DNA from 4 places in the Pseudomonas sp. NY15181 genome. Region 4 is predicted to be linked to each of the others. Evidence: predicted binding sites of a transcription regulator. Region 4 holds the regulator's gene; each other region holds the start of a gene.

Region 1 (7,545 bases), on a different contig from region 4:
GACCAGCGAGGTACTGGCCTGTTTGAGTTTACTGCGGCTTACCTCGACGAAACGGATGTCGGTCTGCACTTGATTGGACAGGCCGGCGGCAAGGTTGCTAGGCGCTCCGCCCGCATCGGCGATCGCCCGCGAACCGACTCGCACCACACTGCTCATCGGCTTGTCGCTACAGGGGGTCCAGATCAGCAGGCTGGTCAGGCCCTCGGCCTTGCCAGTGACCAGGAAATCACGTTTGTCGACCACCTGTACGTCGGCAATGTTCGGGTCGCCAATGGCCAGGCGCTTGATCGGCACCGGCAGTTGCTGGTCGAGCTGCGCCCCCTGCTGAACGTCGAGGTTCAACTGCTGGCCGACAAATCCGGCGCAGGCGCTCGGCACCGCCTGCGCGGCGGAGTGGACGGCACAGGCCAGAAGTGCGGCCAGCGACAGAATGAAGCGCTTGGACATCGATGCACTCCTTGCTCAATGTGCTTCACGGGTAACAGTGGTACCGCGGTAGACCACGACGCCCGGACTCACATCCGGCGCCGAAACCTGGCGTGCGGCCGGCGCAGAACGGGCCTTGCCGAGCAATTGTTCAAGGGTGATAGGCTGACTACCCGACGCATTCAGCGAGGCCTGTATATAGCGCCCCTGCTGCTCTTTCTCGTAGAGGTTCTCATCCTTGCTGCGCACTGCCAGGCGCAGCGAACCGGCTTGGCTGGCCAGCATCAGGCGCGAGGCCGCCTCGGCCGGCACGGCCAGCACGGCGGTACGCGGAGGACGCGGCGTCTTGTCCTTCGGATCGCCGCCGTTGCGGACCTGGCCATCGTTGGCAACGGCGATCTGCTCGCCATAGGTGAGAACGCGTACCCCAGGCAGCACAACCTGGGCACTGATGACCCGATCGGTACCCTGTTGATCCTTCACGAAGAGCATCACGTCGACGTAATCACCGGGCAGCACGAACCCACCGCCGCCAATCACCTCGTCCACCGCGATGGCCATGGCCCGCTCGTCCGGGCGGATGGTCCGCGCCAGTGGGCCGCCCGGCTCCATCAGCGCGGCGGAAAGAATGCTGCCGGCCGGTACCGCCACCCAGACACGCTGCCCGATCAGCGCCTCGGGCTTGGGATAGCTCCCTGCCGGAGCCGTGTGCAACAGCTCGATGGCGAGATCGTCCTTGCCGATCACCGTCAGCGCCGCAAGCTCACGGCGAGCCACCACCACTGGCGTACGTTGCAGCTTGTCCGCCTCGGCCACCGCCGCGGGCGCCACCTCCTGCATGGCGCCGGCGACCGGAGCCGCCGGCTTGCCCACCGATAACCCCAGATAACCTACAACCCCCGCACACAACAGCAACAGCCCGGCGAAAACCATCAGCACCTTGCTATTCATGTCCACGTCCTTGCGCGTTATCGGGATGAGTGAACCTGTGGTCCACAGCCTGATCGGAAGTCACAACACCGGCTATTCCGGTATACGCCCTTCAGACCCTTATTTTTGTTTCGGCCCGACGAGGAACTTTGATAAGAAGCATTCCTCATAATTAGTTCCTGCTTGTTCCAAAGCAGAATTTAGTAGCTGCGGTAATAGCGTCAAATGCCGGTGTGAAAATTCCAATCCTCAGATAGTTCTACTTCGCCATGACTATAACTTTGGCATTAGCACTATTTGATCAATTGCATTCCGCCATACCGAGCCTAGCCTGACGGTGAAGTCGGGGCGCCGCCCCGGTGGTACCGCTAGGAGCAATCGCGATGAACCTGAACACCAAAGATCTGACGTTGAAGCTGTACTGCAAGGCAAAAGCTTTCGTTGCCGACAAGGAAGGTGCTACCGCCATCGAATATGCGGTAATCGCCGGTCTCATCGCGGTAGCCATCGTGGCAATGGCCAGAACTCTCGGCACTGATATCGGTGGAGTATTCACCAAGATAAGCGGCGAACTTCCCAAGTAGCCCCTGATAATTGCCCGAGCGGTCAACAAACAGAACATGAAATACCCGCGAAAATTCGCGGGTATTTCATGTTGGGCGCTGAAAAAAACCTGCGCCCGCTAAAGTTACGCCACTCGCTGCCGACACATCCTGCCTACCCCTTCGTGTCATCTGCAGGATGCTTTACCGATGCTTCGCTCGCTGTCCTTCGCCAAGAAGATTCTTCTGGCGGCCTCCCTCGTGGTCATCTTCGCCTTCGCCTGCTTCATCCTCTTCAACGATTTCCGCCAGCGCGAGGCGATCCACGACGCCACCGATTCCAAACTGACCGAGGTCGGCAGCCTGACCGCCAGCAACATCCAGAGCTGGCTGGAGGGCCGCATCCAGCTGGTGGAAAGCGAAGCCGCGCAACTGGCGGACCAGGACCCGACGCCCGAGCACATCCAGCACGTGCTGGAGCAGGCGGTGTTCAAGAAGAACTTCGAATCGGTCTACCTGGGCGAAGCCGCCAGCGGCGTGTTCACCATGCGCCCCTATGCGCCGATGCCCGATGGCTATGACCCGCGCCAGCGCGGCTGGTACAAGGATGCCGTGGCCGCAGGCCGGCTGATCGTCACCGAGCCGTTCCTCGACGCCGGCACCAACGAGCAGATCCTCGCCATGTCCATGCCGGTGATGCGCAACGGCCAATTGATCGGCGTCGCCGCCGGCGACATGAAACTGGAAACCATCACCGCCATCATCAACTCGCTGAAATTCGACGGTAACGGCTACGCCTTCCTGGTCAGCGACGCCGGCAAGATCCTGCTGCACCCGGACAGCAAGCTGGTGTTCAAGAACCTCACCGAGATCTACCCGCAGGGCGCGCCGAAAGTGCAGCCGGGCGTGCAGGAAGTCAGCGTCAACGGCGACGACCAACTGGTCTCCATGACGCCGGTGAAGGGCCTGCCGGGTGTGACCTGGTACGTCGCCCTGGTGCTGGACAAGAGCGCGGCCTATTCGATGCTCAGCGACTTCCGCACCTCGGCCATCATTGCCACGGCCATCGCCATCGTCGCCATCCTGCTCCTGCTGGGCATGCTGATCCGCGTGCTGATGGCCCCGCTGACCGACATGGGCCGCGCCATGCAGGACATCGCCCTGGGCGACGGCGACCTCACCCAGCGCCTGAAGGTCGCCAGCAACGACGAGTTCGGCGTGCTGGCCAATGCCTTCAACCGCTTCGTCGAGCGCATCCACGAATCCATCCGCGAAGTGGCCTCCACCGCGCGCAACCTGCATGACGTCTCGCAGCTGGTGGTCAACGCCTCCAACTCGTCCATGAGCAACTCCGACGAGCAGGCCAACCGCACCAATAGCGTGGCCGCCGCGATCAACGAGCTGGGCGCCGCCGCCCAGGAAATCGCCCGCAATGCCGCCGACGCCTCCCACCATGCCACCGATGCCTCGCACCAATCGGCAGACGGCCGCCAGGTGGTCGAGCAGACCATCAGCGCGATGAACCAGCTGTCGGATAAAATCAGCTCCGCCTGCGCCAACATCGAGGCACTGAACAGCCGCACGGTGAACATCGGCCAGATCCTCGAAGTGATCAAGGGCATCTCCGAGCAGACCAACCTGCTGGCCCTGAACGCCGCCATCGAAGCGGCCCGCGCCGGTGAGGCCGGCCGTGGCTTCGCCGTGGTCGCCGACGAGGTGCGCAACCTGGCGCACCGCGCCCAAGAGTCGGCCCAGCAGATCCAGAAGATGATCGAGGAGCTGCAGGTCGGCGCCCGCGAAGCCGTGGACACCATGACCGAAAGCCAGCGCTACAGCCTGGAAAGCGTGGAAATCGCCAACCGCGCCGGCGAGCGCCTGGCCAGCGTGACCCACCGCATCGGCGAGATCGACTCGATGAACCAGTCGGTGGCCACCGCCACCGAGGAGCAGACCGCCGTGGTCGACTCGCTGAACATGGACATCACCGAGATCAACACCCTGAACCAGGAAGGCGTGGAAAACCTCCAGGCCACCCTGCGCGCCTGCGCCGACCTGGAAAACCAGGCCGGGCGTCTGCGTCAGCTGGTGGACAGCTTCCGCATCTGACGCGGAATGCTTCAACGAATAAGGCGCCTTCGGGCGCCTTTTTCGTTCGCGGACAAGGGCTGGGCGCCCCCGGTCGGTCCTACAGGTCAGCTCGAACCTTGTAGGAGCGAGCTTGCTCGCGAACCACACCAGCGACAGATCCGCCCGTGAATCCGCCTTCATGGGAGCAGACCCTATCCACGATGGGCAGGCGCGCCCGCCCTACCGTTCGTCCACCGGCCTCAAGCTTTTACCCAACATGCCGACAGCAAGGATGAAGGCCCACGAGAACAACGAATCCAGTCGGGCCGGATATCACTGCTGGCACATGGGAGTGCCGGCCCCGCCCGCCCGGCTACCCGCCGCGCCGGCTTCGTCCGCTCCGTCACCACACGGACGGGCGCGCCCTGGCGACATCGGATCTGTCGCCCGGACCCACGCCGTTCTGGCATCCCACTACCTCCGGACTCGACGCAGCATGATCAAGAGCCTGAAATTCAGCCATAAGATCCTCCTGGCCGCCTCGCTTGTGGTTTTCTCCGCTTTCGCCCTCTTCACCCTCTACAACGACTACCTGCAGCGCAACGCGATCCGCGACGATCTCGAAGACTACCAGCGGGAAATGGGCACGGTGACCGCCAGCAACATCCAGAACTGGCTGAGTGGCCGGCTGCTGCTGATCGAAAGCACCGCGCAGACCATCGCTCGCGACAACGCCCCGGAAAAAATCGCCGCACTGCTGGAGCAGAACACCCTGCGCAGCACCTTCAACTACACCTACCTGGGGCAGGAAGACGGCACCTTCACCATGCGTCCGAACGATGCCATGCCCGACGGCTACGACCCGCGCACCCGCCCCTGGTACAAGGACGCCCTGGCCGCCGGCGGCACCACGCTGACCGAACCGTACATCGACGCGGCGACCCAGCAGTTGGTCATCACCGTCGCCACCCCGGCCCGCAACGGCGGCAAGACCGCCGGCGTGGTCGGCGGCGACCTTGGCCTGCAGACCCTGGTACAGATCATCAACTCGCTGAACTTCAGCGGCATGGGCTACGCCTTCCTGGTCAGCGGCGACGGCAAGATCCTCGTGCACCCGGACAAGAACCTGGTGATGAAGACCCTGGCCGAGGTCTACCCGCAGAACACCCCGAGGATCGGCGGCGGCTTCAGCGAGGCCGAACTCAACGGCCAGACCCGCATCCTCAGCTTCACCCAGGTGAAGGGTCTGCCATCGGTGAACTGGTACATCGGCCTGTCCATCGACAAGGACGCCGCCTACGCCATGCTGAGCAAATTCCGCACCTCGGCCATCGTCGCCGCGGCCATCGCCATCGTCGCCATCCTGCTTCTGCTGGGCATGCTGATCCGCGTGCTGATGCAGCCATTGACCACCATGGGTCGCGCCATGGAAGACATCGCCCAGGGTGAAGGCGACCTCACCAAGCGCCTGAAGGTCGCCAGCAACGACGAGTTCGGCGTGCTGGGCAACGCCTTCAACCGTTTCGTCGAGCGCATCCACGAATCCATCCGCGAAGTGGCCTCCACCGCACGCCAGTTGCACGACGTATCGCAATTGGTGGTCAATGCCTCCAACTCGTCCATGAGCAACTCCGACGAGCAGGCCAACCGCACCAACAGCGTGGCCGCCGCGATCAACGAGCTGGGCGCCGCCGCCCAGGAAATCGCCCGCAACGCCGCCGACGCCTCGCACCATGCCACCGATGCTTCGCACCAGGCCGGCGATGGCCGTCAGGTGGTCGAGCAGACCATCAGCGCGATGAACCAGCTGTCGGACAAGATCAGCTCCGCCTGCGCCAACATCGAGGCACTGAACAGCCGCACGGTGAACATCGGCCAGATCCTCGAAGTGATCAAAGGCATCTCCGAGCAGACCAACCTGCTGGCCCTGAACGCCGCCATCGAAGCCGCCCGCGCCGGTGAGGCCGGCCGTGGCTTCGCCGTGGTCGCCGACGAGGTGCGCAACCTGGCCCACCGCGCCCAGGAGTCGGCCCAGCAGATCCAGAAGATGATCGAGGAGCTGCAGGTCGGCGCCCGCGAAGCCGTGGACACCATGACCGAAAGCCAGCGCTACAGCCTGGAAAGCGTGGAAATCGCCAACCGCGCCGGCGAGCGCCTGGCCAGCGTGACCCACCGCATCGGCGAGATCGACTCGATGAACCAGTCGGTGGCCACCGCCACCGAGGAGCAGACCGCCGTGGTCGACTCGCTGAACATGGACATCACCGAGATCAACACCCTGAACCAGGAAGGCGTGGAAAACCTCCAGGCCACCCTGCGCGCCTGCGCCGACCTGGAAAACCAGGCCGGGCGTCTGCGTCAGCTGGTGGACAGCTTCCGCATCTGACGCGGAATGCTTCAACGAAAAAGGCGCCTTCGGGCGCCTTTTTTGTTCGCGGACAAGGTCCGCTCCTACGAGATACATCGGCGCTCGCGGCGGCCCTCCCCCTAACCCTCTCCCAGGGGAGAGGGGACCGTTCGGGGCAGGAGGTAAGGCGACGCAGAATGCCAATGCCGCGGTTGGGGTGAGGGGGAAAACGCAGGCACAGACTAGACAGTTGTTCCTACAGGTCAGCTCGAACCTTGTAGAAGCGAGCTTGCTCGCGAACCACCCCAGCGACAAAACCGCCGGTAAATCCGCTCTCGCAGGAGCGATGGGGGCGCCTAGCCCTTATCCGCGATAGGCGGGCATGGCACACCCCACTCCATCAGCGCCGCTTGCTCCCACCCAACAGAGCGCCCATCAACCCGCGCACCAATTGCCGGCCAATCTGGTTGGCCGCCTGGCGTACCACGGTCTTCGCCGTCTGGCTGGCCAGGGTGCCGAGCAACTCGCCGGCCAACCCGCCCAGATCGCTGCCGAAACCCTTCTCTTCCGGCTTGGTTTCAGTCGGCGCCATCTTGTCGTCAGCGCGCCCCGTGAGCCTCTCATAGGCCGACTCACGGTCGATCGGCTGGTCGTAGCGCCCCGCCAGCGGAGAGCGACGGATCACCTCGGCACGCTCAGCGTCGGTCAGCGGGCCGATGCGTGATTGCGGCGGCGCCACGGCAACACGCTGGACCACGGCCGGCGTGCCCTTCTCCTCCAGCGTCCCCACCAGCGCTTCGCCAATGCCCAGCTCGGTCAGCACCTTGAGGCTGTCGAACGCCGGATTGGGACGGAAGCCATCGGCCACCGCGCGCAGAGACTTCTGCTCCTTGGCGGTGAAGGCGCGCAGGCCATGCTGGATGCGCAGGCCAAGCTGTGCCAGGACGTCGTCGGGCAGGTCGCTTGGCGACTGGGTGACGAAATACACGCCCACACCCTTGGAGCGAATCAGCCGCACCACCTGTTCCAGGCGGTCCTGCAGCGCCTTGGGCGTGCCGTTGAACAACAGGTGCGCCTCGTCGAAGAACAGCGCGAGGATCGGCTTGTCGGCATCGCCGCGCTCGGGCAACTGCTCGAACAGCTCAGCCAGCAGCCAGAGCAGGAAGGTGGCGTACACCTTGGGCGCATCGTGCACGAGCTTGCTGGCGTCCAGCAGATGGATGCGACCACGGC
Region 2 (7,545 bases), on a different contig from region 4:
CACCGCCCAGGCGTTGCCGCTCAGTGCGTTGCTGTAGCAGGCGCCGAGGAGGATGTCGTCCGGGCCCAGGCGTTGCGCCTGGGCATGTTCCTGGGCCAGCTGGAGGATCTTCAGCAGGTCGTCGAACTGCACGTCGATGAACGAATCCATCTTGCGTAACGCGTGGTAGAGATCCTCCGGTGCGGGGCCCGTGGGCAGCTTCGGCGTCTCCGGCAGGCGCGCCAGCGGCGCAGGGTAGCGGCGCCAGGCGAACAGGCCGTTGAAGGCCACGGCCACGGCGAGGATCAGTACCACGTTGAGCAGCACCGGGCTGAGCACGTAGTGGAAGCCCAGTGCGCTGATCGCCGGCCCGCCGGAGACGGCCGCCAGGGCGGTGGCGCCGCCCGGGGGGTGGATACAGCGGGCGTAGTGCATGACCAGGATCGCCGCGCCGACCGCCAGGGCCGGGGTGAAGGCCTGGTCGGGAAAGAGCTTCTGGCAGATCACCCCGACGATGGCCGACAGCACCTGGCCGCCGAGCACCGCCCAGGGCTGGGACAGCACGCCATGGGGCACGGCGAACAGCAGCACGGCGCTGGCGCCCATGGAGGCGACGACCCAGATGGCCGCTTCGCTGGGCAATACCCAGTGGGTGACGGCGTAGATGGCGGCGATGCCGCACAGCGCTCCGAGGGCGGAGAGCCATTTTTCCAGATGGCTGGTGGCGTTGGCGCGCCAGCCCATGAGGTGCAGGAAGCGTTTCATGGCGAGGGACAGCACGGCAGTGAGGCAAACAGCATGGCGGGCGGCTCATTGGCCACCCGCCTTATGGAAAGCGGGCGTCAGCCCTGGCGAGCGCCAGCCAGGCGCTGGCCCATGCGGACCGGGCTGGTGGCCGCCAGGTTCTCGGCCCAGCTGACCTGTTGCGGCCCGAACAGCACGATGGCGGTGGAGCCCAGCTTGAAGCGGCCCAGCTCGGCGCCTTTCTCCAGATGGATCGGCGCGCGGGAAGCTTCGTCATAGGAGAAGGACTTCAGCTCGCGCTTGGGCGGAGTCACCAGGCCGGCCCAGACGGTCTCGATGGAAGCGACGATCATCGCACCCACCAGCACCACGGCCATCGGCCCGCGCTCGGTGTCGAAGATGCACACCACGCGCTCGTTGCGGGCGAAGAGTTCCGGCACCTGTTCGGCGGTCAGCTGGTTCACCGAGAACAGCCGGCCCGGCACATAGACCATCTCGCGCAGGGTGCCGGCCAGCGGCATGTGCACGCGGTGGTAGTCCTTGGGCGACAGATAGACGGTGGCGAACTCGCCGCCCATGAAGGGCGCGGCGCGCTCGGCGTCGCCGCCCAGCAGTTCCATCAGGCTGTAGCTGTGGCCCTTGGCCTGGAACACACGGCCGTGCTCGATCGGGCCGAGTTGGCTGATGGCGCCGTCGGCCGGGCTGAGTACGCTGCCTTCGCTCTCGTCTAGGGGACGGGCACCGTCTTTCAGGGCGCGGGTGAAGAAGGCGTTGAAGTGCTCGTAGGCGCGCAGGTCCTCGACCTGGGCTTCGCGCATGTCCACCTGGTAGCGGCGGGCGAACCAGGGGATCAGGCGGTCCTTGAACCAGGGCGCACGGCATTCGGCGGCGCAGCCGATCAGGCGCGACAGCAGGTGATGCGGCAGCAGGTACTGGGCGAGGATGAACAGACGATCTTTGAACGACATTCCTTAAACCTCTACAGGGGTGTCGGGGTGGTTGCCCCATTCCGACCACGAGCCGGCGTAGCCCTTGACCCGCGGATAGCCGAGGGCCTTGGCCACCAGGTAGGTGAAGCCGGAGCGGTGGTGGGTCTGGCAGTGGGTGATCACTTCTTTGTCCGGGGTGATGCCCAGACTCTTGAGAATCTGCGGCATATCGGTACGGATGCGCAGGGCGCGTGCCGGGTCCATGCCGGCGGTCCATTCGAAATTGACGGCGCCCGGAACGTGCCCGCCCTTGGCGGCGAGCACCTTCTGGCCACTGTATTCGCTGGGGTTGCGGGCGTCCCAGACGGCCAGGTCGGCAGCGCCCAGGCGGCTCTGCAGGTATTCGCGGGTGGCGGTGGGTTCGTCGTGCAGGGTCAGCGGCAGCGGGCCGCCGACCGGCGCCGGGACGTTCTGGCTCAGCGGCAGGCCGTCGGCGAGCCAGGCGTGCAGGCCGCCGTCAACATAGTGGTAGCGGTGGTGGCCGATCACATCCAGCAGCCAGATGAAGCGGCCGGCCCAGCCGCCGCCTTCGTCGTCGTAGACCACGTAGACGGCATCGGGGTTGTGGCCCAGCTCGCCGAACAGCGCTTCAAGGTCGGCCTTGGCCGGCAGTAGGCCGGGCGCCGGGGTGCCGCCCAGCTGGGTGCGCGCCGGGGCGACGAAGCGGGCGCCGGGGATGTGGCCTTCGGCATAGCGCGCGGCGCTGGTGAGGTCGACCAGGATCAGTTCGGCGGCGTCGAGGCGGCTGGCGAGGTCAGCCGGTTCGATCACCAGGGGCAGAGCGGAGAAGGCGGACATGTCGGAGTCTCCCGGTACGGCGGACGGCCCACCGTGATGATGGAAGAGGCGGCGTGAGCTGGCGGCCCTGGGCTGCCCGTTGGGGGGCGATAGTTTAAAGGGGCGCCAGTGTACCGGAAATCCCGGCGATCGCCGCGCGGCTCAGGAAGCGCCGCGGGACATCTGCCGGACGGCCTGCTCGATGCACTGCGCGGTACGGCCGAAGGCCTGGGCGTGCAGGTCGCCCAGCGGCTGGCCATTACGGTCGGCGGCGAGCAGCATGACCACGCGGCTGCCGTTGCCCAGCGAGCGCAGCAGCAGGTGTTCGCTGGGCAGCAGGGCTTTCAGCGCCCCGGGCAGCACGGCGGAAAAGTCGGCCATGTTCGCCGGGGTCAGGCGCAGTTGTCCGGGCTGTTGCAGGAGTTTGCGCAGCAGCGGGCTGGCGGCGACTTCCAGCTTGAGCTCGCCGGCCTCGGCCGCGAGCCCGAAGTGCCGGCGCGCCTGCAGCCAGCTGCCGCCCTTGTCGGCCAGCAGGATCAGGCCGCGTTGCAGTCCGCAGGCCTGCAGTGCCGATTCGGCGCACTCGAGCAGTTGCAAGGCGTTGCTGAACGGGCTGGGCGCCTGCAATAGGCGCGCGCAGTGCTGGCGCCATTCGGCCAGGGTGTCGGGCGCCTTGGCCGGCTCCTCGGGCCTCGGGCCGTTGAGCCAGCGACGGGCGTTCCAGGGCCACAGCAGGGCCTCGGCCGGATGCCAGAGCAGCGGCCGGGCGTGCCGGCGGGCGCTCTGTGCGGCGAGGCCGTGGACGGTCTGCTGCAGCTCTTCCAGGGGCATTTGCAGGTAGAGGCTGGTCAGGCGTTGCCAGCGCAGCATGTGCACACCGCCCCAGGATTGGTGGGCGGCTGTGGCCAGGCTGTTGGCCAGCAGGATGGTGTTGGCGGGGCGGGTCAGCCAGCGTTGCAGCTCCGGGTCGGCGTCCAGGCGCTGCTGCTGGCCCAGTGGCTGGGTTTCGGTGTGGGCCACGTGCAGGGCGCGCACCAGTAGGCGCTTGTCATCGCTGAGCAGCGCATAGCCCTGGGCGACCCAGTCCGGCAGCCGCCAGCGCTCGGCCAGCGCCCGGCACAGCGGCAGCAGGCGGGTGCCGAGCAGCTCCTGTTCGACCTCGCTGCTGCAACGGCCCAGGCCATAGACCTGGCGCTGCCAGGTTTCCAGCAGTTCCGGGCGGGCCGTGGCCAGCGCCCAGAGCGGCGCGAGGGTGAACAGGCTGCCCCAGTGGATTTCCTGCCAGAGCCGCGCCAGGCGGTTGGCGAACAGGCCGCTTGCCTGTTGCATGGCGTGGCGGCTGATCAGCAGCAGTTGGCTCAGTGCGCGGGGCATCTGCGCCTCGGGCACCGATGGCAGGCGATCGAGCAATTGGGTGACGCGTGCCAGGCCCAGGCGGTTGAGGGCGACCTCCAGGCTTTCCGCCGGATTGTCGCGGGCGCTCTCGGCACGATTGGCCTCGCGCAGAATGGCAAAGGCCAGGGTCGGGCAGTCCTGCAACAGCTCGGAGATGTCGCGGATCGAGCGGCGACTGTCATTCAGCGCCCGGCGAATATCGTCGCGGTGCTCCTGGGGGACAGGCAGCGGCAGCTCTTCCAGCAGGGAGAGCCAGTCCGCGAGACGCTCTGGGGTAGGCACGGGTTTGGGCATGCGTAAGGCGCCGAACTGGTTTTTAGTGTTTTCGGCCTATAGTCTTGCCCGAAATCTCCGATAACAACAGGGAGGCGGGAATCATGCCTCTCATTCTGTTCACAGTTTCAGTTCGGTCCCCATGTCAAAAATCATCGGCATCATCGTCATCCTGGGTAGTGTGCTCGGCGGGTATCTGCTCTCCGGCGGCAAGATCGCGGCCATCATCCAGCCGTTCGAACTGCTGATCATCGGGGGCGCGGCCCTGGGTGCCTTCCTCCAGGCCAACCCGGGCAGCACCTTCATGACGGTGCTCAAGAAAGCCCCGAAGATGTTCAGCAACCGCTTCACCCACGCCTTCTACCTGGAAGTGCTGGGCATGCTCTACGAGGTGCTCAACAAGAGCCGCCGCGAGGGCATGATGGCGATCGAGGCGGACGTCGAGGACCCGGGCGCCAGTCCGATCTTCAGCAAGTACCCGGCGGTGCTCAAAGACGACCGCATGACCGCGTACATCTGCGATTACCTGCGCATCATGTCCTCCGGCAACATGGCGCCCCACGAGCTGGAGGGCCTGTTCGACATGGAGCTGGGCAGCCTCAAGGAAGACCTGGAGCATCCCGCCCACGCGGTGACCCGCGTCGCCGATGGCCTGCCGGGCTTCGGTATCGTCGCCGCGGTGCTCGGCATCGTGATCACCATGGCCCTGCTCGGCCAGGGCAGCCAGGCCGAGATCGGCCACCACGTCGCCGCGGCGCTGGTGGGGACCTTCCTCGGTATTCTCGCCGCCTACGGTTTCGTCGGCCCGCTGTCCAACGCCCTGGAGCATGACGCCAAGGAGGAACTGAACCTCTACGAAGCCATCAAGGCCTGCCTGGTCGCTTCCGCCTCGGGCATGCCGCCGTCGCTGGCGGTGGAATTCGGCCGCAAGGTGCTGCTGCCGGCGCATCGTCCCAGCTTCGCCGAGCTGGAGCAGGCGGTACGCGGGCGCTAAACGATGGATAACAACCAGCCGATCATCGTCAAGCGCGTCAAGCGCTACGCCGCGGGTCACCACGGCGGCTCGTGGAAGATCGCCTTCGCCGACTTCGCCACCGCCATGATGGCGTTCTTCCTCGTGCTCTGGCTGCTGTCCTCGGCCACGCCGGAGCAGAAGAAGGCCATTTCCGGCTACTTCCAGGACCCGATCGGCTTCACCGAGAGCGCCAGTCCCTATGTGATCGACCTGGGCGGCACGCCGACTCCCGCGCCGGACAAGACCCTGAACCCGCAGGTCCAGGCGCAGCCCGAAGCGGACGAAACCCGCATCAGTCCGCAGGACGAGGCCAAGGTCAACGCCGAACAGGCGGAGAACATCGCCGAAAAGCTGGAGAAGGAGCGCCTGGAGCTGCTGCTGCAGGAGCTGCAGAACAAGGTCGACGAGAACCCCACGCTCAAGCGCTTCAAGGACCAGATTCTGTTCGAGATCACCCAGGACGGCCTGCGCATCCAGATCGTCGACTCCGACAACCGGCCGATGTTCGACCTGGGCAGCGCGCGCCTGCAGCCGTACTTCGAGGACATCCTGCTGGCGCTGGCCGAGACCATCAAGCAGGTGCCGAACAAGATCAGCATCAGCGGCCATACCGATGCCAAGCCCTATGCGGGCAACGGCGAGTTCGGCAACTGGGAGCTCTCCGCCAACCGCGCCAACGCCGCGCGCCGTGCGTTGGAGGCCGGCGGCTACCCGGAGGAGCAGATCGCCCGCGTGGTCGGCTACGCCTCTTCGGCGCTGTTCGACCGCGACAAGCCGCTGAATCCGGTGAACCGCCGCATCGACATCATCGTCCTGACCAAGAAGGCCCAGCGCGCCATCGAGGGCCAGGACGGTGGGGTCGACAAGCCCGCCGGGGGCCCCGCTGCAGCGGCCGCACCCGCGCCCGGCGCTACTCCCACCCAGCCTGCGACCGGGCAGGGCGAGCCGCTGCCGCCGGACCAGCTCAAGCAGAAGCTCAATCTGTTCGACGACGGCGGCACGCTGAAGCTCGATGAGCTGAACAAGCAGCAGTAAGAAACGAAAAGGCCAGCTGATCAGCTGGCCTTTTCGTTTCGTTTTTCACGTCATGAAGTCGACGGGGAGGGCTCTTCGTAGGAGCGAGCTTGCTCGCGAACCAACCTCGCCGTGAAGCCGTTCGCGAGCATGCTCGCTCCTACAGTCAGCCGGGCCGTCGGGCTCAGTACTCGTCTTCCGGCAGGCTGGCGAGGATGTGCCGGTAGCTGGCCATCCTTTGTGGCGAGACGCGTCCGTCCTCCAGCGCCTTGAGCAGGGCGCAGCCCGGCTCGCGGTCGTGCTTGCAGTCGCGGAAGCGGCAGTGGCCGAGCAGATCGTGGAACTCGATGAAGCCGGCCTCCACGTCGTCGCGGCTCACATGGACGAGGCCGAATTCGCGGATGCCGGGGGAGTCGATCAGGTCGCCGCCGGCGGGGAAGTGGAACAGCCGCGCGGTGGTGGTGGTGTGGGTGCCCTTGCCTGTGACCTCCGAAAGATCGCCGACGCGGGTATCGACGCCCGGCAGCAGCGCGTTCACCAGCGACGACTTGCCGACGCCGGACTGGCCGACGAACACGCTGACGTGCTCGTTCAGTGCGGCGCGCAGGGCGTCCATCGCCAGGCCGTTGAAGGCCGAAACCTCCAGCAGCGGATAGCCCAGCTCGCGATAGGTGCCCAGCAGCGAGTCGAGGAGCGGTGCGTTTTCCTCGTCGATCAGGTCGGCCTTGTTCATCAGTAGCAGCGGCTTGATGCCGGCGTGCTCGGCGGCCACCAGGTAGCGGTCGATCAGGTTGGCGTGGGGTTCCGGGCGCGGCGCGAAGACGATCACGATGCGGTCGACGTTGGCCGCCACCGGCTTGAGCACGCCGCGCATGTCCGGACGGCACAGCTCGGAGGTGCGCGGCAGCTGCGCGACGATCACGCCGATGCCCTGGTTGCCGGGGCGCCAGACCACCAAGTCGCCGGTCACCAGCGTCGGCAGGTTGGCGCGCAGGTGGCAGCGGAACACCTGGCCAGCGTGGTCGCCTTCCTGCGCCTCGACTTCCACCTGTACCCCGAAGTGGGCGATCACCTGGCCGGTCTGCTCCGGGCCGAGGTCGCCGCCTTCCAGTTCTTCCAGGACTCGCGATTCGCGCTTGGCCGCGCGGGCAGCGCGCTCTTCCTGGACTTTTTCGATCCGCCAGCTCTGCCGGCGGGTGAGGTGACGCTTGGCCATAGGGTATCCACAGGGAAAATCGCGCCGCAGTTTAGCATGCAGGAGTGCGCTTCCCGCTAAACTAGAGGGCTGAGCTGAGGAGCCCCATCATGCAGAACCCACAGAACCTGATCTGGATCGACCTGGAAATGACCGGTCTGGAC
Region 3 (7,545 bases), 440 kb from region 4:
ACCAGAACGGCGTGGTGCGTTCGCAGATCGTCAACGACCTGCCGCTGGGCCGTAACATGGACGAGCTGCTGCGTCTGGTCGACGCCCTGCAATTCACCGAAGAGCACGGCGAAGTCTGCCCGGCCAACTGGAAGAAAGGCGACAGCGGCATGACCGCATCGCCGGAAGGCGTTGCCGCCTACTTGGCCCAGCATGCCGGCAATCTGTAAGGCTGCCTGGTCATGAAAGAGCCCCGCTTCGGCGGGGCTTTTTTATGGGCGCGCGAGGGCCTGCTTTTCGTAGGAGCGAGCTTCCTCGTGAATAACGGAGCAGGTGGGCATAGCCGCCAGGATCAACCTCCGCGAGGACGGTGGTTCGCGAGCAAGCTCGCTCCTACAGAAAGCTCGCAAGCGCTGTGGGAGGGGAAAAGAAAAAGCCCCGCAGGTGCAGGGCTTTTTCATAGGGAGCGGAAGAGTATCAGTCCTCGTCTTCCATCCAGCCGCCGAACTCCTTCCAGCGGTTGACGATGCCGCAGAACAGCTCGGCAGTCTTCTCGGTGTCATAGCGCGCCGAGTGCGCCTCGCGGTTGTCGAACTCGATGCCCGCGGTCTGGCAGGCCTTGGCCAGTACGGTCTGACCGTAGGCGAGGCCGGCGAGGGTGGCGGTGTCGAAGCTGGAGAAGGGGTGGAACGGGTTGCGCTTCACGCCGCTGCGGTTCACCGCGGCATTGAGGAAGCCGAGGTCGAAGCTGCTGTTGTGGCCGACCAGGATCGCCCGCTTGCAGCCATTGGACTTCAGCGACTTGCGCACGCCACGGAAGATATCGGTCAGCGCCTGCTCTTCCGGCACGGCCATGCGCAGCGGGTGGTCCAGCTTGATGCCGGTGAACTCCAGCGCGGCCTGCTCGATGTTGGCGCCTTCGAAGGGCTCCACACGGAAGAAGTAGGTGTGCTCCGGGAACAGGTAGCCGCTCTCGTCCATGCCGATGGTGACGGCGGCGATTTCCAGCAGTGCGTCGGTACCGGCGTTGAAGCCGCCGGTCTCCACGTCCACGACCACCGGCAGGTAGCCGCGGAAGCGGCGCGCCATCGGGTGGCGCGGGCCGGGCGGGAAGGAACCGTCGAGTTCTTCTTCGAAGACTTCGTTCTCGTCACTCATGCCTCGGTCTCCAGCAGGCGCCAGCGCAGTTTCTCGCCGGCACGCAGCGGGACCACTTCGTAATCGCCGAACGGCAGCGTTGCCGGGGCATTCCAGTCTTCACGCACCAGGGTGATGCGGTCGCTGTTGCGCGGCAGGCCGTAGAAGTCCGGGCCATGGAAGCTGGCGAAGGCTTCCAGCTTGTCCAGCGCGTTGCGTTGCTCGAAGGCTTCGGCATACATCTCGATGGCGGCATAGGCGGTGTAGCAGCCGGCGCAACCGCAGGCGGCTTCCTTGGCGTGGCGAGCGTGGGGCGCGGAATCGGTGCCGAGGAAGAACTTCGGGCTGCCGCTGGTCGCCGCATCCAGCAGGGCTTCCTGGTGGGTGTTGCGCTTGAGGATCGGCAGGCAATAGAAGTGCGGGCGGATACCGCCGACCAGCATGTGGTTGCGGTTGTACAGCAGGTGATGCGCGGTGATGGTGGCGCCGACGTTGGCCGGGGCGGCGCTGACGAACTGCACGGCATCGCCGGTGGTGATGTGCTCCATGACCACCTTCAGGGTCGGGAAGCGCTCGACCACGCGGGTCAGGTGTTCGTCGATGAAGCGCTTCTCACGGTCGAACACGTCGACCTCGGCGCGGGTCACCTCGCCATGCACCAGCAGCGGCAGGCCGACTTCGGCCATGGCTTCCAGTACGTGGAAGATGTTGTCGATGCTGGTCACGCCGGAGTCGGAGTTGGTGGTGGCGCCGGCCGGGTACAGCTTGGCGGCATGCACAAAGCCCGAGGCCTTGGCGGCACGCACGTCTTCGGCGCTGGTGCGGTCGGTGAGGTAGAGCACCATCAGCGGCTCGAAACGGCTGCCGGCCGGGCGGGCGGCCAGGATGCGCTGGCGGTAGGCGTCGGCTTCGACGGCGTTGCGCACCGGCGGAACCAGGTTCGGCATGATGATGGCGCGGCCGAAGGTACGGGCGGCGTCGCCGACGGTTTGCGCGAGTGCGGCGCCGTCGCGCAGGTGGATGTGCCAGTCGTCGGGGCGCAGGAGTGTCAGGCGGTCGGACATGCGGATTCCAGGAAGGCGGTTGCAGCGGAAAGAGTAGGGAAATGCTACCGGAAAAGGCCGCCGCCGGCACTCGCTATCAAGTTTCGCCGCAGTCTACCGATAGATTCTGGGACGCCTTTTTATCTGTGTGGATGCCGCCGTGCGCCAGCCCTATCTTCTCCTGCTCACTCTTTGCGCGAGCCTTCCGGCCTGGGGGCTGACTTTCCAGCCGCGCCTGGAAAGCGCCGAATGGACGGTGGCGGGCGATCAGTTCGAGTGCCGGCTGTCGCAGAACGTGGCGGGCTTCGGCCTGGGCGAGTTCGTCTGGCGCGCCGGCGAGCAGCCGACTTTCCGTCTCAAGTCGCAGCAGGACTGGTTCGGTCGCGGTTCGGCGACGCTCCTTGCAGCGGCTCCACCGTGGCGGCCGGGGCAGGGCGACGTGAACCTGGGGGCGGTGCAGGTCGGTGGCGGCGAGGTACCGTTCAACAGCAGCCAGCAGCAGGCCGGGCGCTTGCTCAGTGGTCTGCTGGAGGGGCGCACGCCGGAAGTGCGGCACCGCACCCGGGACGGCGATCGTTTGCTGGTGCGTCTGCTGCCGACGCATTTTGCCGCCGGCTACGCGCAGTTCCAGGATTGTTCGGCGAAGATGCTGCCGGTCAATTTCGACCAGGTGCGGCAGAGCCAGATCGGCTTCCCCGGCGGCACCGAACTCGATGCGCTGGGCCGAGCCAAGCTGGACATCATCCTGCAATACCTGAAGGCCGACCCGAGCGTGAACCGCATCGAGATCGATGGTCATTCGGACAACAGCGGGAATCGCCTGGTCAATCGCGATACGTCGCGTCGTCGCGCCGTCGCGGTGATGGAATACCTCAAGGCCAATGGTGTGCCGGAATCGCAGATCATCGTGCGCTTCTATGGCGAGCGTTATCCGTTGGTGAAGAACAGCTCCGAAGCCAACCGGGCACGCAATCGCCGGGTAACGGTGAACCTGTCTCGCGGGCCGGCCCTCGACGAAGCCCCGGCCGAAGCTCCGGCGGCGCCTGCCGAGCCAGCGCCCAGCGCCAGTGCACCGGCCCACGCAGCTCCCGTGGCTCCCGCCGCCAACGCTGCCACACCGCCTGCGGCAACCCCGGCGGCGCCCAAGGGCTGAGCCTGCGGCAGCGAGTCGCACCGACGATAGAATTTGTCGCTTTGTCATCTAAAGCTGTCGCGCCTCTGTAAATTATGCTGGGCGGGCAGTAGAATCGATCCCTTTCGTGACAACCCCCGTGGAGTTGAGTGGCATGGCGGACGTGAAGAAGGTAGTCCTGGCGTATTCCGGTGGCCTGGATACCTCCGTAATTCTGAAGTGGCTGCAGGATACCTATAACTGTGAAGTGGTGACCTTCACCGCCGACCTGGGGCAGGGCGAGGAGGTCGAGCCGGCCCGCGCCAAGGCCAAGCAGCTGGGCGTGAAAGAGGTCTTCATCGAGGACCTGCGCGAAGAGTTCGTCCGCGACTTCGTCTACCCGATGTTCCGTGCCAACACCATCTATGAAGGCGAGTACCTGCTGGGTACTTCCATCGCCCGTCCGCTGATCGCCAAGCGCCTGATCGAGATCGCCAACGCCACCGGCGCCGACGCCATCTCCCACGGCGCCACCGGCAAGGGCAACGACCAGGTTCGCTTCGAGCTGGGCGCCTACGCGCTGAAGCCGGGCGTGAAGGTGATCGCTCCCTGGCGCGAGTGGGACCTGCTGTCCCGCGAGAAGCTGATGGACTACGCCGAAGCCCACAACATCCCGATCGAGCGCCACGGCAAGAAAAAATCGCCGTACTCCATGGATGCCAACCTGCTGCACATCTCCTATGAAGGCGGCGTGCTGGAAGACACCTGGACCGAGCACGAAGAAGACATGTGGAAGTGGACCGTCTCCCCGGAGAAGGCCCCGGACGCCCCGACCTACATCGAGCTGACCTACCGCAAGGGCGACATCGTCGCCATCGACGGCAAGGACATGACTCCGGCCCAGGTGCTGACCGAGCTGAACCGCATCGGCGGTGCCAACGGTATCGGCCGTCTCGACATCGTCGAGAACCGCTACGTCGGCATGAAGTCCCGCGGCTGCTACGAGACCCCCGGCGGCACCATCATGCTCAAGGCACACCGCGCCATCGAGTCGATCACCCTGGACCGCGAAGTCGCTCACCTGAAGGATGAGCTGATGCCGCGCTACGCCAAGCTGATCTACACCGGCTACTGGTGGAGCCCGGAGCGCGAGATGCTGCAGCAGATGATCGACGCCTCCCAGGAGTACGTGAACGGCGTCGTGCGCCTGAAGCTGTACAAGGGCAACGTCATCGTGGTCGGCCGCAAGTCCGACGACTCGCTGTTCGATGCCAACATCGCGACCTTCGAGGAAGACGGCGGCGCCTACAACCAGGCCGATGCTGCAGGCTTCATCAAGCTCAACGCGCTGCGCATGCGCATCGCTGCGAACAAGGGCCGCAAGCTGTTCTGATAAGCTTGTGATCCCGTGACAAGCGAACCCCGGCCACGAGCCGGGGTTTGCGTTTATAGGCCCCGCATCCGGGGCGCCTGATGAGGAAGAATCGATGAGACTGCTGCATACCATGCTGCGCGTCGGCGACCTGGACAAATCCATCGCCTTCTATACCGAAGTCCTGGGCATGACCCTGCTGCGCCGCAAGGATTATCCGGACGGCCAGTTCACCCTGGCCTTCGTCGGCTACGGCAGCGAAGACGAGAACAGCGTGATCGAGCTGACCTACAACTGGGGCGTGGACCAGTACGAGCTGGGCACCGGCTACGGCCACATCGCCCTGGAAGTGGCGGACGTCTACAAGGCCTGCGAGGACATCCGCTCCCGTGGCGGCAAGATCACCCGCGAGCCGGGGCCGATGAAGCACGGCACCAGCATCCTGGCCTTCGTCGAGGACCCGGACGGCTACAAGATCGAGCTGCTCTCGCCGCAGCGCAAGGACTGATCGCTCGCTCCTTGCCACGCGTCTCTGGAGAAACCCCGCCACCTAGGCGGGGTTTTTCTTTTGAAGCTGTCATCAGAACGACACCGGAGCGGTCATACTCAATCCTGCATCGACGTCGGATGCGTCGATTGCGGAAGCAGTTTTCGCCATTTGCTTGTCAGAGACAGAGGAGCATCGCGCGGGCCGGACAATCCCCGTCGCGCCGCTTTCGATAATGACGACCGATGGACGGCCGCACCGATTTTTCCGGGTGCCCGGCGCTCTGCGCCCGGCAGCCTAAGTCAAGGAATACAGCATGTCCCCAAGACCGGTAAACAACGCCTCGGTCAGCCCCAAGGGCAGCCTCGAAACCCTCTCCCAACGTGAAGTGCACCAGCTCAGCGAAGCGGGCTCGGGCAGTAGCTACAAACTCTTCCGCCAGTGTGCCCTGGCCATCCTCAATACCGGCACGCAGATCGACAACGCCAAGCACATCCTCGACGCCTACCGCGACTTCGAACTGGAAATCCACCAGCAGGACCGTGGCGTGCGCCTGGAGCTGTTCAACGCCCCCGCCGACGCCTTCGTCGATGGCGAGATGATCGCCAGTACCCGCGAGATGCTGTTCAGCGCCCTGCGCGACATCGTCTACACCCAGAACGAACTCAACAGCCGGCGCTTCGACCTGGAGAGCTCGGCCGGCATCACCGACTACGTCTTCCACCTGCTGCGCAACGCCCGCGCGCTGCGCCCCGGGGTGGAGCCGAAGATCGTCGTGTGCTGGGGCGGCCACTCCATCAGCACCAACGAGTACAAGTACACCAAGAAGGTCGGCCACGAGCTGGGCCTGCGCAGCCTCGATGTCTGCACCGGCTGCGGCCCGGGCGTGATGAAGGGGCCGATGAAGGGCGCCACCATCGGCCATGCCAAGCAGCGCAATATCGAAGGCCGCTACCTGGGCCTGACCGAGCCGGGGATCATCGCCGCCGAGGCGCCGAACCCCATCGTCAACGAACTGGTGATCCTGCCGGACATCGAGAAGCGCCTGGAGGCCTTCGTCCGCGTCGGCCACGGCATCATCGTGTTCCCCGGCGGCGTCGGCACGGCGGAGGAGTTCCTCTACCTGCTGGGGATCCTCATGCACCCGGACAACCAGGACATGCCGTTCCCCCTGGTGCTCACCGGGCCGCGCAGCGCGTCGGCCTACATCGAGCAGTTGCATGCCTTCGTCGGCGCGACCCTGGGCGAGGCGGCGCAGAAGCGCTACCGCATCATCATCGACGACCCGGCGGAAGTGGCGCGGGAGATGAGCGACGGCCTGAAGCGGGTCAAGAAATTCCGCCGCGAGCGCAACGACGCCTACCACTTCAACTGGCTGCTGAAGATCGACGAGGGTTTCCAGCGCCCGTTCGAACCGACCCACGAGAACATGGCGGGCCTGGATCTGGGTTGCGACGTGCCGGCCCATGAGCTGGCGGCGAACCTGCGCCGGGCGTTCTCCGGCATAGTCGCCGGCAACGTGAAGGACCGTGGCATCCGCATGATCGAGGAGTTCGGCCCGTACGAGATCAACGGCGATGCGGCCATCATGGAACCGCTGGATGCGCTGCTGCAGGCCTTCGTCGAGCAGCATCGGATGAAGCTGCCGGGTGGCGCGGCGTATGAGCCGTGCTATCGGGTGGTGCAGCGCAGTCCGGCCATGGCCGGCTGACTGAAAGCGGACGCTTGGCAGAGGACAGTCCCCTCTCCCTCTGGGAGAGGGAGCAGTTCGAGCGAACTGAGGCCGCGATTCAACCTGGCAGCACAAACAAAAAGCCCCGCGACGATGCGGGGCTTTTTCATACAGGCTTTACGTTCAGGGAGAGGGCTTACAGATCGAAATCGTAGTCGGACAGTTGGCGCTGCAGGCGACGCTCTTCCAGATAGTTGTCGATGATGCGGCGCTTGGTCAGGTTGGTCTTGGCGACCTCTGCCGAGGCCTCGGCGCCGTCGTCGCTGTCTTCTGTGCTGACATCGTCCTCGAGTTCGAGGTCTTCTTTGTCGTTAGCCATTCGGTGCACTCCACAACACGGGGTGTGTTGGCGCCCCTTATATCGACAAAGGACCGGGTGGTAAAAAAGATTTTTTCAATGGGTCCGACGGATTTTTCCGATAACGCTCAATCGTCCGAGGTCTTGTGCTTGTACTCGCACAGGTCCTCGATCCGGCAACTACCGCACTGCGGCTTGCGTGCCTTGCAAACGTAGCGACCGTGCAGGATCAGCCAGTGGTGCGCGTCCAGCAGGTATTCCTTGGGCACGAACTTCAGCAGCTTCTTCTCGACTTCCAGCACGTTCTTGCCCGGGGCTATCCCCGTGCGGTTGGCGACGCGGAAGATGTGGGTGTCCACGGCCATCGCCGGCTGTCGGAAGGCGGT
Region 4 (7,545 bases):
GCCGGAGCTGCCTGTGATCACTCTGGAACCCAGGTTGGAACAGATATTGCTGAACAGTCTGCAGAAGGCCGGACAGGGCTCCGAAGACGGCATGTTGCTGGAGCCCGGAATGGCGGAAAAGCTGCAACGCTCGATGGTCGAGGCGGCGCAGCGCCAGGAAATGCTCGGCAAGCCGGCGATCCTGCTGGTGGCCGGTCCCGTCCGCGCGATGATGTCCCGATTCGCGCGGATGGCGGTCCCCACCATGCACGTGCTGGCTTACCAGGAAATCCCGGACAACAAACAAGTGACGATCGTCGCCACCGTTGGGCAGAACTGATTGAGGTCGCAGGCCATGCAGGTAAAACGCTTCTTCGCCGCCGATATGCGTCAGGCCATGAAACTGGTCCGTGACGAGCTGGGCCCGGACGCCGCGATCATCGGCAACCGCCGTGTCGCTGGCGGCGTGGAACTGACCGCGGCCCTGGACTACCAGGCCCCGGCAGCGGCCAGCAAGCCGAACCCGGCGCTGGAAGCCGAGCTGCGCAAGACCCAGGCGCGCATCGCCCAGGCCAAGGCCGAGCTGAGCGAGCCGACCCGCATGAGCGAGGCCGTGCGCAAGGACCGTCAAATGTACGGCGTCGAGACGCCGCGCCGCAGCGCCGCCGAGACCCTGGCCGAAGCCATGGCCGCACCAGTTGCGCCGGCCGCCGCCAACGTCGGCCAGCAGGCGCTGGAGGCCATGCGCTTCGAGCTCAACGGCCTGCGTGAACTGATCGAAGTGCAGCTGGGCTCGATTGCCTGGAACCAGCTGCAGAACCAGCGTCCGAAGCAGGCCAACCTGTGGCGCCGCCTGCAGCGCATGGGCCTGCCGGCAGACCTGTCGCGCAGTCTGCTGGAGAAGGTGGCTTCCATCGCCGAGCCGAAGCAGGCCTGGCGCATGCTGCTGGCGCACCTGGCGCGCTCCATCAACACCCCGGAAATCGACCTGCTGGAGCAGGGCGGGGTGGTCGCGCTGGTCGGTCCGGCCGGCATGGGCAAGACCACCACCCTGGCCAAGCTGGCGGCCCGCTATGTGCTGAAGTACGGCGCGCAGAGCATCGCACTGGTGTCCATGGACAGCTTCCGCATTGGTGCCCAGGAGCAGATCAAGACCCTCGGCCGCATCCTCAATGTGCCGGTGACCCTGGTCGATCCGGGCCAGTCGCTGATCCAGGCCATGGCGCCGCTGGCGCGCAAGCGCCTGGTGCTGATCGATACCGCCGGCCTGCCCGCCAATGATCCGGCGCTGCGCATGCAGCTCGAAGCCCTGGCGGCACAGAGCCTGAACGTGAAGAACTATCTGGTGCTGGCCGCGACCAGCCAGGCCCAGGTGCTCAAGGCCGCCTGGCAGAACTATCGTGTATGCGGTCTGGCCGGGTGCATCCTGACCAAGCTGGACGAAGCCGGCAGCCTCGGCGAGGCGCTCGCTCTGGCAATTGGCCAGCGTCTCCCGGTAGCCTATCTGGCGGACGGTCCGAAGATTCCGGATGATCTGCAGATTGCGCGCAGCCATCAGCTGGTCAGCCGCGCGGTGAGCCTGCAGGCGCCGGAAGAGCCGAGCGAGGACGCCATGGCCGACCTGTTCGCCGGCCTGTACCAGCAGCCGGTGCGTCGCGCCAGCTGAACGAATTGAACGGCCCCGTGGTGGGGCGAGGGGTGGCCAGGTGGGCTGCCCGGCGAGGCGGATGCTCTGGCAGACGATCCGCGAACGCCGGAAGCGGTAGAGCACCGCAGCCGGCAAGGCCGCAGCGCCAGGGGGCGCGGCGGCTGAATGACGAGACAAGGTATTGATATGGGCATGCATCCTGTACAGGTAATCGCAGTCACCGGTGGCAAGGGTGGTGTCGGCAAGACCAACGTGTCGGTGAACCTGTCGCTGGCGCTGGCCGACCTCGGCCGCCGCGTCATGCTGCTGGACGCCGACCTGGGCCTGGCCAACGTCGACGTGCTGCTGGGCCTGACGCCCAAGCGCACGCTGGCCGACGTCATCGAAGGCGAGTGCGACCTGCGCGACGTGATCCTCCAGGGTCCCGGCGGCGTTCGCATCGTTCCGGCGGCTTCCGGCACGCAGAGCATGGTGCACCTCACGCCCATGCAGCACGCCGGTCTGATCCAGGCCTTCAGCGACATCAGCGACAACATCGACGTGCTGGTGGTGGACACCGCCGCCGGCATCGGCGACTCGGTGGTGAGCTTCGTCCGCGCCGCCCAGGAAGTGCTGCTGGTCGTCTGCGACGAACCCACCTCGATCACCGACGCCTACGCTTTGATCAAGCTGCTCAACCGCGACTACGGCATGACCCGCTTCCGCGTACTGGCGAACATGGCCCACAGCCCCCAGGAGGGCCGCAACCTGTTCGCCAAGCTGACCAAGGTCACCGACCGCTTCCTCGATGTGGCGCTGCAGTACGTGGGCGCCATTCCGTACGACGAATCGGTGCGCAAGGCGGTGCAGAAGCAGCGTTCGGTGTATGAGGCGTTCCCGCGCAGCAAGGCCTCCCTGGCGTTCCGTGCGGTAGCGCAGAAAGTCGACAGCTGGCCGCTGCCGGCCAACCCGCGTGGGCACCTGGAGTTCTTCGTCGAGCGCCTGGTGCAGCACCCGACCACGGGTTCGGCCGTATGATGACGGCCTCTGGAGCGCGTATGTACAGCAAGGCGCAGGCGCAGAACTCCCAGGACCAACTGATCCAGCGCTACGCGCCGCTGGTCAAACGCATTGCCTACCACCTGCTGGGCCGCCTGCCGGCCAGCGTGCAGGTGGAGGACCTGATGCAGGCCGGCATGATCGGCCTGCTGGAGGCGGCGAAGAAATACGACGCCGGCAAGGGCGCGAGCTTCGAGACCTACGCCGGCATCCGCATCCGCGGCGCCATGCTCGACGAAGTGCGCAAGGGCGACTGGGCCCCGCGCTCGGTGCACCGCAACACCCGCATGGTCAGCGATGCGATCCGCACCGTCGAGGCTCGAACCGGACGTGACGCTAAAGATCAGGAAGTTGCTGCCGAACTCAATATGAGTCTCGAAGAGTATTACGGCATCCTCAGCGACACCCAGGGCAGCCGCCTGTACAGCTTCGACGATCTGCTGCAGGACGGCGAGCAGGGCGGTGGCCTGGCCGAAGACGCTTCGCACCAGGGCAACGAGCCCTCCCACGGCCTGGAAGACGAACGCTTCCAGGCGGCGCTGGCCGACGCCATCACCAAGCTGCCCGAACGCGAGCGGCTGGTGCTGGCCCTGTACTACGACGAGGAGCTCAACCTCAAGGAGATCGGCGAAGTGCTGGGGGTCAGCGAGTCCCGGGTCAGCCAGCTGCACAGCCAATGCGCCGCGCGCTTGCGGGCACGTCTGGCGGAGTGGCGCGCGCACTGAGGTTCGGGTAGTTTCGCGTCGGCTTTTTCGTAGGCTTCAGATTTAGATTTCAGAATTCTTTCGGGCGACGTCCCTTTGACGCCGCCCAAACGGGATGAGCGCACGCCGCTCGATGAATTGACGGCACGCCCGCCAGGACGTGCCTGGTATCGATGGAGGTCGGTTTGGACAAGAATATGAAAATTCTCATCGTGGACGACTTTTCCACGATGAGGCGCATCATCAAGAACCTCCTGCGGGACCTGGGGTTCACCAACACCGCAGAAGCCGACGACGGCACCACTGCGCTGCCGATGCTGCACAGCGGCAACTTCGACTTCCTTGTCACCGACTGGAACATGCCCGGCATGACCGGCATCGACCTGCTGCGCGCGGTCCGCGCCGACGAACGTCTGAAGCACCTGCCGGTACTGATGGTCACCGCCGAGGCCAAGCGCGACCAGATCATCGAAGCGGCCCAGGCCGGGGTCAACGGCTATGTGGTCAAGCCTTTCACCGCTCAGGTGCTGAAAGAAAAGATCGAGAAGATTTTCGAGCGGGTCGGCAGCTGAGGCTGATCAAGAGGGCGTCATGGATTTCAACGAATCCGCGGGTGACTTCGAGTCGACCCTGAAAAAACATGCGCGCGAATTGGTCGACTGCCTTGAACGCGGCGAAGTCCAGACCGCCGTGCAGCTGATCTCCGAGCTCAACCAGACGCGCGATCGCGGGCTCTACCAGGAAGTCGGCAAGCTCACCCGCGAGCTGCACAACGCCATCGTCAACTTCCAGATCGACCCCAGTTCCCGCCACGCCGAGGAAATGTCGCAGATCGCCGACGCCACCGATCGTCTCTCCTATGTGGTGAAGATGACCGAGAAGGCGGCCAACCGCACCATGGACCTGGTGGAAGAGTGCACCCCGGTGGTCATGCACATCGAGACCCAGGCCAAGGAGCTGCAGGAAGACTGGGGGCGTTTCATGCGCCGCGAGCTGGGGCCCGATGCCTTCCGTGAGCTGGCCAAGCGCGTGGAGCAGTTCCTCTACATCAGCGCCCAGGACAGCCGGAAGCTTTCCGCGCACCTCAACGACATCCTCCTGGCGCAGGACTTCCAGGACCTCACCGGGCAGGTGATCAAGCGCGTCACCAAGCTGGTCACCGAGGTCGAGTCGAACCTGGTCAAGCTGGTCTGGATGGCCGGTCAGGTGGACCGCTACGCGGGCATCGAGCATGACTACCAGGGCATGACCGAGGCGGTTGAAAAAGAAAGATCGTCCAAGGGTGAAGGTCCGCAAATCGCTGCCGATACAAGAAAAGACGTCGTGTCCGGTCAGGACGATGTCGACGACCTGTTGTCCAGCCTTGGTTTTTAAGCGTCGCCTGACGCTGTAGAGGGAGCACCCGAATGAGCTTCGACGCCGATGACGAAATCCTCCAGGACTTCCTGGTGGAGGCCGGCGAGATTCTCGAGCTACTGTCCGAGCAACTGGTCGAGCTGGAAAGCCGCCCGGAAGACATGGACCTGCTCAATGCCATCTTCCGCGGGTTCCACACCGTCAAGGGTGGGGCGGGCTTCCTCCAGCTGAACGCGCTGGTGGAGTGCTGCCACATCGCCGAGAACGTGTTCGACATGCTGCGCAAGGGCGAACGCCGCGTAGATGCCGAGCTGATGGACGTGATGCTGCAGGCGCTGGATACCGTCAACGTCATGTTCCAGCAGGTGCGTGACGCGGAAGAGCCGACTCCGGCGACGCCCGAGCTGCTGGCCGCGCTGTCGCGGTTGGCCGACCCGAACGCCGCCCCGGCCGAAGCTCCCGCTCCGGCAGTTGCCGAGCCCTTGGCGGAGGTGGCTCCGGCTGCTCCCGAGACCTACGGCGACATCACCGACGCCGAGTTCGAGCAACTGATGGATGCCCTGGAGCCGGCCGCCGATGCGCCGGCCGCAGCGGTCGGCAGCGGTGGCGACGACATCACCGACGACGAATTCGAGGCGCTGCTCGACCAGCTGCACGGCAAGGGCCAGTTCGGCGGCGCCCAGTCGCCCGCCAGCGCCGCGCCCGCCGTGAGCGAAGCCGCCCCGGCCGCCAGCGCGGGTGACGACATCACCGACGACGAATTCGAAGCGCTGCTCGACCAGTTGCATGGCAAGGGCCAGTTCACTGGCGCGAAGGATGAGTCGGCCGCCGCGCCTGTCGAGAAAGCCACCCCGGTCGAGACAGCCGCGCCGAGCGAGAGGGCCAGCGAGGCTTCCGCAGCCGGCGACGACAACATCACCGACGACGAATTCGAGAAGCTGCTCGACGAGCTGCACGGCAAGGGCCAGTTCACCGGCGCGAAGGAAGAACCGGTCGCCGCCGCCAAGCCGGCCGCCAAGCCGGCCGCCGCGCCGCAGCCGGCCAAGCCCGCTGCCGCACCGGCGAAGGCCACGGCCGCCAAGCCGGCCGAGGCACCGCGTGCGGCTGCTGCCGCCGAGAAGCCGACGAGCGAAGCGGAAACCACGGTGCGCGTGGACACCGCGCGCCTCGACGAAATCATGAACATGGTCGGCGAGCTGGTGCTGGTGCGTAACCGCCTGGTGCGCCTGGGCGCCAACAGCGGCGACGAGGCGATGGCCAAGGCCGTGTCGAACCTCGACGTGGTCACCGCCGACCTGCAGTCGGCGGTCATGAAGACCCGCATGCAGCCGATCAAGAAAGTCTTCGGCCGCTTCCCGCGGCAGGTCCGCGACCTGGCGCGCAACCTGAAGAAAGAGATCAACCTCGAGCTGATCGGCGAAGAGACCGACCTGGACAAGAACCTGGTCGAGGCCCTGGCCGACCCGCTGGTGCACCTGGTGCGCAACGCGGTGGACCACGGCATCGAAGGTCCGGACGAGCGCGAGGCCGCCGGCAAGGCGCGTTCGGGCAAGGTGGTGCTGTCCGCCGAGCAGGAAGGTGACCACATCCTGCTGTCGATCTCCGACGACGGCAAAGGCATGGACCCGGACGTGCTGCGCGCCAAGGCCGTGGAGAAGGGCCTGCTGGACAAGGACGCGGCTGACCGCCTGTCCGAGTCCGAGTGCTACAACCTGATCTTCGCCCCGGGCTTCTCGACCAAGACCGAGATTTCCGACGTCTCCGGCCGCGGTGTCGGCATGGACGTGGTGAAGACCAAGATTTCCCAGCTCAACGGCATCATCAACATCTACTCCGCCAAGGGGCAGGGCTCGAAGATCGTCATCAAGGTCCCGCTGACCCTGGCGATCATGCCGACCCTGATGGTGATGCTGGGCAACCAGGCCTTCGCCTTCCCGCTGGTGAACGTCAACGAGATCTTCCACCTCGACCTGTCGAACACCAACGTGGTCGACGGCCAGGAAGTGGTGATCGTCCGCGACAAGGCGCTGCCGCTGTTCTACCTCAAGCGCTGGCTGGTGCCGGGCGCCGAGTATGAGGAGCAGGGCGAGGGCCACGTGGTGATCCTCTCCGTGGGCACCCAGCGCATCGGCTTCGTGGTCGACCAACTGGTGGGCCAGGAAGAGGTGGTGATCAAACCGCTGGGCAAGATGCTGCAGGGCACGCCGGGCATGGCCGGGGCGACCATCACCGGTGACGGGCGCATCGCCCTGATCCTCGATGTGCCGAGCATGCTCAAGCGCTACGCGCGGCGTATCTGATTCTTGCGCGCGCGGGGACGCCCGCGCGCGCGGCAAGGCTTTATTCAGGAGTGTCTATGGCTGTCAAAGTCCTGGTGGTGGACGATTCGGGATTCTTCCGCCGCCGTGTCTCGGAGATTCTCTCCGCCGATCCGCAGATCCAGGTGGTCGGCACGGCCACCAACGGCCGCGAGGCGATCGATCAGGCGCTGGCGCTCAAGCCCGACGTGATCACCATGGACTACGAGATGCCGTTGATGGACGGCATCACCGCTGTGCGGACCATCATGCAGCGTTGTCCGACCCCGGTGCTGATGTTCTCCTCGCTGACCCACGAGGGCGCGCGGGTGACCCTGGACGCGCTGGATGCCGGCGCGGTCGACTACCTGCCGAAGAACTTCGAGGACATCTCGCGCAACCCGGACAAGGTCCGCCAGCTGCTGTGCGAGAAGGTCCACACCATCGCCAAGAGCAACCGTCGCTTCGCGGCCTATTCCTCGTATTCCGCCAGCGCCTCGGCGCCGGCTTCGACGCCGGCCGG

The links. The regulator FliA, encoded in region 4, starts transcription of late flagellar genes. The targets are predictions, from matches to a motif close to CTAAAGTTTNNNNNNNNNNNGCCGNTAA.
Region 1: the regulator FliA is predicted to act here: its motif matches at 4,225-4,252, upstream of ACNFBT_RS19310 (methyl-accepting chemotaxis protein).
Region 2: the regulator FliA is predicted to act here: its motif matches at 4,215-4,242, upstream of motA (flagellar motor stator protein MotA).
Region 3: the regulator FliA is predicted to act here: its motif matches at 2,256-2,283, upstream of ACNFBT_RS09095 (flagellar protein MotY).

What each region holds. Positions count from the first base shown of each region.
Region 1 covers NZ_JBLUPT010000008.1:209,630-217,174, reverse strand. The annotation lists gene ACNFBT_RS19330 (type II and III secretion system protein family protein) at 1-447, opposite strand, end outside; gene cpaB (Flp pilus assembly protein CpaB) at 463-1,377, opposite strand; gene ACNFBT_RS19320 (Flp family type IVb pilin) at 1,740-1,940, shown strand; gene ACNFBT_RS19315 (methyl-accepting chemotaxis protein) at 2,109-4,004, shown strand; gene ACNFBT_RS19310 (methyl-accepting chemotaxis protein) at 4,462-6,351, shown strand; gene ACNFBT_RS19305 (helicase HerA-like domain-containing protein) at 6,713-7,545, opposite strand, start outside.
Region 2 covers NZ_JBLUPT010000004.1:333,195-340,739, reverse strand. The annotation lists gene ACNFBT_RS13320 (HPP family protein) at 1-744, opposite strand, end outside; gene asd (archaetidylserine decarboxylase) at 822-1,691, opposite strand; gene rhdA (thiosulfate sulfurtransferase) at 1,695-2,510, opposite strand; gene ACNFBT_RS13305 (HDOD domain-containing protein) at 2,652-4,178, opposite strand; gene motA (flagellar motor stator protein MotA) at 4,300-5,151, shown strand; gene motB (flagellar motor protein MotB) at 5,155-6,207, shown strand; gene rsgA (small ribosomal subunit biogenesis GTPase RsgA) at 6,371-7,402, opposite strand; gene orn (oligoribonuclease) at 7,492-7,545, shown strand, end outside.
Region 3 covers NZ_JBLUPT010000003.1:120,839-128,383, forward strand. The annotation lists gene ACNFBT_RS09080 (peroxiredoxin) at 1-209, shown strand, start outside; gene rnt (ribonuclease T) at 457-1,137, opposite strand; gene pyrC (dihydroorotase) at 1,134-2,180, opposite strand; gene ACNFBT_RS09095 (flagellar protein MotY) at 2,320-3,312, shown strand; gene ACNFBT_RS09100 (argininosuccinate synthase) at 3,446-4,663, shown strand; gene gloA (lactoylglutathione lyase) at 4,758-5,150, shown strand; gene ppnN (nucleotide 5'-monophosphate nucleosidase PpnN) at 5,446-6,840, shown strand; gene ACNFBT_RS09115 (PA3496 family putative envelope integrity protein) at 6,998-7,180, opposite strand; gene nth (endonuclease III) at 7,288-7,545, opposite strand, start outside.
Region 4 covers NZ_JBLUPT010000003.1:565,179-572,723, forward strand. The annotation lists gene flhA (flagellar biosynthesis protein FlhA) at 1-319, shown strand, start outside; gene flhF (flagellar biosynthesis protein FlhF) at 335-1,645, shown strand; gene fleN (flagellar synthesis regulator FleN) at 1,814-2,644, shown strand; gene fliA (RNA polymerase sigma factor FliA) at 2,641-3,390, shown strand; gene ACNFBT_RS11400 (chemotaxis response regulator CheY) at 3,567-3,941, shown strand; gene ACNFBT_RS11405 (protein phosphatase CheZ) at 3,961-4,743, shown strand; gene ACNFBT_RS11410 (chemotaxis protein CheA) at 4,776-7,025, shown strand; gene ACNFBT_RS11415 (protein-glutamate methylesterase/protein-glutamine glutaminase) at 7,082-7,545, shown strand, end outside.